DNA from 2 places in the Alkalicoccus luteus genome. Region 2 is predicted to be linked to the other one. Evidence: predicted binding sites of a transcription regulator. Region 2 holds the regulator's gene; the other holds the start of a gene.
The links. Region 2 encodes LexA, which represses DNA repair genes until DNA is damaged. Its sites were predicted from a motif close to CGAACATATGTTCG; they were not measured.

Region 1 (4,751 bases), on a different contig from region 2:
CAAATATGGATTCCTCTGCCTCACGATTTCCTGTTGCGCTTTACCCGGACCAAGATACGGCTCAGCGCTTCCGGCACGCAGCCCGTAATCTAAAAGATGGCACAAACCGGCCATACCGAACGCTTCGTCCCCTGTCCCCTTACGGACGCGGATGGGAAAAACTGACTTCGTTCCTGCAGCTGGATGCAGGAGATCGTCGTATTAAATAAGGAGTCTGCTATGTGGATGTTGATTTTACTGGCAGCTGCGGCTGCAGCTGCCGCCATCGGCGGATGGATATCCTTTGAACGCCGTCGTCGCCGCGTTAAAGCGAAATTGTATGACCGGGCTTATTATACGGTAGCCAGGTTTTCAAACCGGACCCGTAAACCTGGAGCCTGAGCATCATCGATACGAAAAAACGCTTCCGCAAAGCCAGCAGGCTTCGGAAGCGTTTTTTTAATACGTTGATTTTCAGCTGGAGTCGCTCGCGAGTCCGGCAACGTGCAGCCGATCTTCAGGAAGAACCGCATGCACGCCTTTTACACCATTAACGACCTGGGTGATGCGGAGATCTACGACAGCGCCGGCAAGTGCGGCGGCCTGCTCTTCTGTGATTTGAAATGCAGCAGCCATCCGCCGGTTCATGTCCCGCAGCGCATTGGCGCATGCAATGTTCAGATCCGTATCAAAACCAAAGGTAACGAGTCCGGCAGGAGTTTTTGCGTAGGGCTGGGTGAGCGTCATGTCCGGATGCAGGATGATTTGAATGCTTGCTTTATCCATCGGACACTCGATTGCTGTACCGCTTACTTCTCCATCACCCTGGGCTGCATGGCCGTCGCCAGCGTATAGCATTGCTCCCTCCGTTTCTACGGGGAGAAAAAGGCTGCTGCCTGCTGTCAGCTCCCGGCAGTCAATGTTTCCGCCGGTATAGTAAGGAGGAGGGGTCGGATAGACGTCTCTTCCTCGCGGCTGCAGGGCAATCAATCCAAGAAAAGGCTGCATCGGAACCGTGTAGGAGACGTCTCCTATGTCAGCAGTAGCCGTTGAGGTCTCTCGGTCAAGACGCCAGTCGATCGCCGTCCGATCACCCGTCAGCTGCATGGCCTCGCTCTGCCAAGTGCCGGCTCCGCCACCCCAGCTCCGTCCATACCAGCCGGTTTCAAGCTTTTGGATACGTACTTCGACCGTCATGCCGGGGGATGCTCCTTGAATCTCGATCGGACCGATAACCGGATGCTTTGGATCGGCTTCTTCTGCAGCCGGTCGAAGCGTTCGTACTGCTTTTCCCGGTTCAGGGCTGTATCCCCATTCGATATCTGGTGTTTGAAATGTAATGATGTCCTCTGAGGCAGCTGTCAGAACAGGATCGTAGTCCCGGCTGAACGAGCCGCGCAGCACACTTTGACTCAAAGGAATCGTATGATGCATCATGCAGGTCAACTCCTTTTGTGAAATGTTCTCTGTGAGCATGACACAGCCGTTCGCATTTGCAAAGTATTATGCATACGTTACCCGAATCAGTTGTTCCGGCTTTAACTCGGTTCCTTCTATATAAATACGTTTTTCGCTAAGGACGGGAACACCGACTGCACTGTAGACGGCGCCATCTTCCCAAAAAAGAAGCTCGACTTCGAACCCTTGAAAAGAAGCGGTATGAAGCCGTTCTCCGAAAAGGGCCCAGTCTTCAGAGGTGAGGGAGGGCGGCGGTGTGCGTTTCTGCAGTTCCGCCCGCTTTTTCAAGGCAGCCGTATGCTCGTGCAGCATCATACGGCTGCCTTCCCACATTAAATTTCCTCGCTTTAAATAACGATCTTTCATTTAAAGTGACCTCCAATTCGCTGCGCTCTCTCTTGAAACTGGGAAGCAGGCAGCTTGGAGGAAGCCCGCCTGACGGCATGTTTGCCGAACCGGTCGTGGAGCCGGTCAGTCATGTAGCCGAGCTCCCGGGAAGCAAGCTGTTTGCCGGGATCCCGAAATAGATTCAGCTGGATACAGCCATCGGGCGAAAGTCCGGAAAGAGACACATGAATCCGGCGGACGGGAAAGCCGGACCAGAAGCGGCGGAGCAGGGAAGCGGCAGCTGCGAAGACGGCCGAAGCGGCGCTGGAAGGTTCCTGCATGGAGATGCTGCGGTGAAAGCCGCCGGCTGGACCGGAAGCCCCGCAGGAAACAGTTATTCCTGCTTTCAACTCCCGACGGGCCCTGCTGCAGACTTCATCGCACAGCTCGAGCAGCACGAGTTCAATGTCTTCCAGACGAACGTACTCAGCCGGCAGTGTCATGCCGTTGCCGATCGCTTTCTGACCGGAAAAGGTCTCGGTGGTAACCGGAGAATGATCAACGCCCTGTGCATTCATCCACAGCACCTGACCGTGAATGCCCCATCTTGAGCGGACTTCTTCAGGTTTCAGTGCGGCAAAGTCGCCAATGGTCTGAAGACCGCGCATTCGGAGGTGGCGGCTCATTTTCGCGCCGGCCCGGAACAGCTTTTCGACCGGAAGAGGCCAGAGCCTGGATTCTACATCGTCTGACGTGAGCCGGGCCTGGCCGCTGCTGCTCTTCTTTGCAAACAAATCACACGCCATCTTAGCAAGCACTTTATTGTCGCCGATCCCGACACGTGCATAGACTCCCGTTTCCTGATAAACAGCTTCCTGAACGGCAGCAGCCGTCTTCTCCGGCGAACCGAAGAGGCGAATGGATCCGGATACATCCATAAACTGCTCGTCAATACTGTAAGGTTCCACTTGATCAGTAAACGTTTCAAAAATATCGGTGATTCGCAGGGACCAGTCGAGATAGTCCTGCATATGTGGGGGGACAATGCGCACGTTCGGGCACTTCAGCCGTGCGTCACGGAGGCGCTCTCCATTTGTAATACCAGCCTGCTTGGCTTCCGGACTTGCAGCAAGAATAACGCCGGATGGGCGCGAAGGAGCACCTGACACGACAAGCGGCGTTCCGGGGGCAAGTCCATACTTCTGCTGTTCCACTGAGGCGAAAAACGATTGCATATCGATAAGAAAAATAGTCTGGTTCATGTGGCACTCCTCCTGATGGAATCACTATGTTTATCTTACTCTGAACGAAAAAGCAGGTCAAGAACACATGTTCGCTTATTTATTTCCGCTTTTCGGTGATCATCAAACCTGATTTGATTCAAAAAAAACAGATTTGGGAGCAAATAACAGATGTAATCGATTTCATGATCTGATTGATGTGCATATGCGATAATACTCTTTAAAATAGGAGGAGCAGAAAGCTCAGAGCGTATTGAGAAAGCAGAGTCGGCAAAAATGCAAAGAAGCCGGCTACAGCTGACTCGTCTTCTCTGCAGTGTACTGCTATGATAAAGAGCGTTAAACAGACTGGACGTCTGCATAAATGAATCAGGAGGAACAGAACTATGTTTTGGATTCAGTTCGCGGTCGTTCTGGCCGCTATCGTAATAGGAGCACGAATCGGGGGTATCGGCCTCGGCGTCATGGGCGGGGTCGGCCTTGCCATTTTGACGTTTGGTTTCGGTCTGGAGCCGACGTCGCCGCCGATTGATGTCATGCTGATGATTGTGGCGGTTATCACAGCGGCCGGTGCCCTGCAGGCCTCTGGCGGTATGGATTATCTGATCGGGCTTGCGGAGAAAATCCTGCGCAAAAACCCGCAGCGCATCACATTTATGGCTCCGGTAGTCACCTATTTCTTCACTTTTTTTGCTGGAACCGGGCACGTCGCCTACACGCTGCTTCCTGTTATTTCTGAAGTTGCACAGGAATCGAAAGTACGGCCGGAGCGACCGATGTCCATCGCTGTCATTGCTTCGCAGCAGGCGATCACAGCCAGCCCGATTTCAGCTGCAACCGTTGCCTTAGTAGCTCTGCTGGCGCCGTTCGACATTACGCTCTTTCAAATTCTTGCCGTAACCATTCCGGCAACCTTTACAGCGATTATGATTTCTGCTTTCGTGATTCGGAAGCGGGGAGCTGAGCTGGAGGACGACCCGGAATATCAAAAGCGCGTGAAAGAAGGGTTGCGTCCTGCCGCAGTGAGAGAAAATACCGCAGAGGTAACAACCGTATCAAAGCTTTCGGTCTGGCTGTTTCTGGCTGCTGCGATGCTGATCGTTCTGCTTGGAAGTATTCCGGAGCTTAGACCTTCCTTTGCGGTAGACGGCGAAATGGAGCCGCTGTCGATGCCGTATACGATTCAGATCATTATGCTGACAGTTGCTGCAATCATCATTCTGGCAGGGAAAGTTAATGTGAATAAACTGGCAGAGGGAAGCGTATTTCGTGCAGGAGTTGTAGCTGTCGTTGCGATATTCGGGATTGCCTGGATGGGGGATACGTTCTTCCAGGCGAATATGGATCAAATTGAACCAGCGGTGCAGGGAATGGTGGAAACGGCCCCGTGGATCTTTGCATTTGCTCTGTTCTTCATGTCGATATTCCTGAACAGCCAGGCGGCTACAGTCAGCGCGCTGATGCCGCTTGCAGTAGGATTAGGCATCAACCCGCTGTTTCTGATTGCCATGTTCCCGGCAGTAAATGGCTATTTCTTTATTCCGAACTACGGTCCGCTTATTGCCGCAATCAACTTTGACCGCACCGGAACAACCAAAATCGGAAATTATGTATTTAACCACAGCTTTATGATTCCGGGACTGGTTGCGATTATTAGTGCCGTTGCATTAGGGTTTGCCTTTACGGCATTGTTCTAAAGCAAGTAAAACAAAAGAAGCCGTCCAGGCCGAGAGGCTGGGCGGCTTC
Region 2 (4,751 bases):
TCATTTCCTTCTTCATCAACCACTTTAACAGAGCTCAGTTGATTACGAAAACTGCTGCGAACGTTTTTTAAATATTCCTGGCGCAGCTCTTTTTGTTCTTTTTGTTCTTTGATAGATAAACCGTCTGCCTTAGCTTTTTTAGCTAATAGGTTAATCCGGTCGAGTTTTTCTTTACTGATCACCTGTAACATGCCTCCAATTATAAATAATAGGTTCATTTTACCGGTTCACAGAATCGTTTTCAAGCAGTCTGCTCTCATGCACGTATTCCCGGTACCTTCTATGAGCAGTAGCTTTGGAAACCGTAAATCCAAGCCCACGCATCATGACTGCAATCTCATGAAACGTCATTCCGTTGTGACGAAGCCGGACGATTTCCTCTACCGGGACCTCCATTTTTTTACGGCCGCCGAGGCGATGCCGTTCCAAATTATTGTGAGGTTTGTAGCCGCCATCAACCGCCTTCTTCATCCCGCGCTTGATCTTCGCATTTTGAAGCTTGCGCTGATATTCTTCGACAAGCGATACAATTTCCAATACCATTGAATCAGTCTCTGAAACTTGCAGCTTCCCATTATCCTTAATGGAATAAACAGTGCAGTCATATTTACGAAGCTGGTGCAGTAGAGCCATCCTGGCATTCCCTCGTCCAAGCCGGGTTTCATCCTGAATAAGCAAACAAGCATCTTCAGTTTCTTTCATTCCCTCCAGGATCGTGAGAATCCCAGGCCTGTCGACGTCATAACCGCTCGCTTCCTCCCGTTCAATTTGTACCGTATTCATTCCCCATTCTTTTGCAGCTGCCGCCAGCTCTTCTTCCTGCCGTGCCAACGAACTTTGCTGTGTTTCTTTTTCAGTGCTTACGCGGCAGTATATAAAAGCATTCACTCTGATGCCACTCCAATCCACTCGCCTGGCACGGTTAATGATTGTCCAGGATAAATTGTTTCATTGTCCAGCTCATTTTCCTGCTTCAGCCAGTATACGGTTTCTTCCAGCTTCATGTCCAGCTCTTCAGACATAGAATCAGCTACAGTCCAAAGTGATTCACCTTCCTTCACCACGTGTTCGCCGTCGGCCGGCATAACAGGATGATCTTCTCCGGTTACCCCGGCTGCTGAGAAAATAGCAGCTGCTGCAAGTAGTGATGTTACTGGTCCTGTGATGTTCCAATGCCTGATCATAACTGTTCGCCCCTTTGTTCGCAGGAATATTTGTTCGTACATTCTATAAACAGCTTACAAGGAACGAACGTTCGTGTCAACATTAAAATAGAACGAACGTTTGCGAAACCTTTGTTCTCATGCTATACTTTTCCATAAGGAAATATAAGCTCGAATGTTTCTAACCTAAAATAATGAGGTGTTTACATGACGAAATTATCCACCCGGCAGCAGGCGATCCTCGATTTTATCCGGGATGAGGTCAAGGATAAAGGCTATCCTCCGTCCGTCAGAGAGATTGGTGAAGCAGTCGGTCTCGCTTCCAGCTCGACCGTTCACGGCCATCTTTCCAGATTAGAAAAAAAAGGCTTTATTCGTCGCGATCCTACAAAGCCGAGAGCGATTGAAGTTATTGGTCAGGAGGGTGACCAGTCTATTGCGCATACCCCGTCTATCTCTGTTCCTGTAATTGGTAAGGTAACGGCCGGGCAGCCGATAACCGCGATTGAAAATGTTGAAGAGTATGTTCCACTTCCGGCTAGTCTCGCACAGGATGAAGAATCGTTTATTCTGGAGATTTCTGGTGATTCCATGATCGAAGCCGGTATATTCGACGGTGATTACGTCGTTGTACGCCAGCAGGCCCATGCGGATAATGGAGATATTGTCGTAGCCATGACCGATGAAAACGAAGCTACTGTCAAACGTTTTTTTAAAGAGAAGGATTATTTCCGCCTTCAGCCGGAAAACGCTTCTCTCGAGCCGATCATCTTAGATTACGTTCAAATTCTCGGTAAGGTTGTCGGGGTGTTCCGCACGCTTCATTAAACGGGAATAACCGATGACTGTACAGCAGCGCCTCCTGAACAATCAGGAGGCGCTGCTGTTTTATGCGGCTAAATTCACAAAAGAAGAGCTGTCCGGATGCGGACAGCTCTTCGCTATTCTTAATACGTCTGGATGTACTGCTCGCGCTCCCAAGGGTGAACCTGGGTGGCAAACATATCCCACTCAATTTCTTTCGCTTCAATGAAGTGTTCCAGAGCATGGCTTCCGAGTGATTTCGTAATCGTCTCGTTTTTTGCCAATGCTTCAATCGCTTCTTTCAGTGATGCAGGAAGCGCCTGGATGCCTTCTGCTTCACGCTCCTGTGCATCCATCGCATAGATATTGCGGTTTGTTTCTTCTGGCGGAGTAAGCTTCTTGCGCACCCCGTCAAGGCCTGCTGCCAGAAGTGCTGCCATTGCCAGATACGGATTAGCTGCAGGGTCTACGCTGCGTACCTCGATACGTGTGGAAAGACCACGTGAAGAAGGAATACGCACGAGCGGTGAACGGTTACGCATGGACCATGCGATGTAGCAAGGTGCTTCATAACCTGGTACGAGTCGTTTGTAGGAGTTAACGGTTGGATTCGTAATGGCAGTAAAAGCATCTGCATGCTTAAGAATACCAGCCAGGAATTGCATAGCTGTTTCACTCATGCCAGTTTCTGTTGACTCATCATAGAATGCATTATCTTTTTCACTGCGGAAAAGAGACATGTTTGCATGCATTCCATTACCATTCACACCGAAAAGCGGCTTTGGCATGAATGTAGCATGCAATCCGTGTTTACGCGCAATTGTTTTAACAACGAGCTTAAACGTCTGGATGTTATCAGCTGTTGTAACAGCATCCGCGTATTTGAAGTCAATCTCATGCTGACCAGGTGCTACCTCGTGGTGGGAAGCTTCAATTTCAAAGCCCATATCCTCCAGTTCAAGCACGATGTCGCGTCGGCAGTTCTCCCCAAGGTCTGTAGGCGCAAGGTCAAAATATCCGCCTTTATCATTAAGTTCAAGAGTCGGCTCTCCGTTTTCATCATTTTTGAACAGGAAGAATTCCGGCTCAGGTCCAATATTGAAGTCGGAGAATCCGAGATCTTCTGCTTCTTTAAGTACTTTTTTAAGAATTCCGCGTGGATCACCGGCAAACGGCGTGCGGTCTTTATCCGGGTTGTGAACGTCACAAATCAGACGAGCCACTTTTCCTTTTTCGGGAGTCCAAGGGAATACAACCCACGTTTCAAGGTCCGGATGAAGATACATATCGGATTCTTCAATTCGAACGAAACCTTCGATGGAGGATCCATCAAACATCATCAGATTGTCGAGCGCTTTTGGAAGCTGGTCCACCGGGATTTCAACGTTCTTGATGATTCCCAGCAAATCAGTGAACTGTAGTCGGATAAACTTAACGTTTTCCTCCTCAGCCATTTTCATTATGTCTTTTTTAGTCGTATTGCTCATGTTTATATTCTCCTCCTTCGATAATCTGAACAGCTTCAGGTAATTCTGAAAACTGCGATAGTTGTATCCTACCGAACTTTACGAGTGATGAAAAGGTGATTGTCAGATAATCTAACAGGGAAATTTTCTGACAATCAAAATCGTGGTTCATGTGCTTTTGACTGAAATCATCGCCTTTTATCTCACCTATAATCCATCTTCATCTGTTTTTCTCGTGTTCTCTGCTTATTCCATTTGACACAGCTGCAGCAGCCGCTTCCGTTACTGCTGTTTTTACATGTTCAAACGTGAGCCCGCCCTGGACATATGCTCGGTAAGGCGGTCGCAGCGGCCCGTCAGCTGAAAGCTCAATACTTGCGCCTTGAACAAATGCACCGGCTGCCATAATGACATCGTCGCTGTATCCCGGCATTGGAGAAGGCTGCGGGGTGACATGCGCATCTACTGGGGAATACTGTTGAATTGTTTGGCAGAAGGCCGTCATTTCTTCGGCAGAGTTAAAATGAACAGACTGTATTAAATCTGTGCGCGCTTCACAAGCTTTCGGGTCGACGGTCATCCCTGCTTTTTCGAGAAGAGCTGCCGTGAATACAGCTCCTTTGAGTGCTTCGCCAACGACATGAGGAGCAAGGAAAAAGCCTTGAAACATACCATGCAGGACTCCTGTCGTCGCGCCCCCTTCTGCTCCAATTCCGGGAGCTGCAAGGCGATTTGCACACTTCTTCAGCAACTCATCCCTCCCGCAAATATAACCTCCGGTAAGCGCTAAGCCTCCCCCCGGATTTTTGATCAGCGAACCAGCGATTAAGTCAGCACCTGCGTGGCCCGGTTCTTTATCTTCCACAAATTCACCGTAACAATTATCTACAAACACAATTACATCCGGATAAACGGCTTTTAGCGATCGAATGACCTGCTCCATCTCTTTTATTTTTATGGAAGGACGATCTCCATACCCTCTGGAACGCTGGATTCCGATCACTTTTGTTCGGTCAGTTATCTGCCTTAACACTTCATTAACATCAATGCTGCCGTTTGTTAACTCAATTTCTCTGTACGATATATTGTAATCCTTAAGAGAACCGCCCCCAGCTTCTCCTTTTAATCCAATCACCTCCTCAAGCGTGTCATAGGGGCGGCCCGTGATATAAAGCAGTTCATCACCAGGCCGCAGCACGCCGAATAAAGCGGTGCTGATCGCATGAGTACCAGAGACAAACTGGCTTCTGACAAGTGCTGATTCAGTAGCAAATACATCGGCATATATTTCTTCGAGCTTATCTCTTCCCGCGTCGTC

Region 1: ACSZLD_RS04375 (DNA polymerase IV) is a predicted target of LexA. The motif match lies at 3,087-3,100, and genes of this name have one in related genera.

The regions. Positions count from the first base shown of each region.
Region 1 covers NZ_JBPZEY010000003.1:55,185-59,935, reverse strand. Annotated here, with positions in the region: gene ACSZLD_RS04395 (tyrosine-protein kinase family protein) at 1-209, shown strand, start outside; gene ACSZLD_RS04390 (hypothetical protein) at 220-381, shown strand; gene ACSZLD_RS04385 (acetamidase/formamidase family protein) at 454-1,416, opposite strand; gene ACSZLD_RS04380 (YolD-like family protein) at 1,483-1,803, opposite strand; gene ACSZLD_RS04375 (DNA polymerase IV) at 1,800-3,026, opposite strand; gene ACSZLD_RS04370 (anaerobic C4-dicarboxylate transporter family protein) at 3,392-4,702, shown strand.
Region 2 covers NZ_JBPZEY010000002.1:225,203-229,953, reverse strand. Annotated here, with positions in the region: gene ACSZLD_RS03360 (DUF896 domain-containing protein) at 1-182, opposite strand, end outside; gene ACSZLD_RS03355 (YneB family resolvase-like protein) at 220-888, opposite strand; gene yneA (cell division suppressor protein YneA) at 885-1,184, opposite strand; gene lexA (transcriptional repressor LexA) at 1,371-1,991, shown strand; gene glnA (type I glutamate--ammonia ligase) at 2,111-3,454, opposite strand; gene ACSZLD_RS03335 (methionine gamma-lyase family protein) at 3,654-4,751, opposite strand, start outside.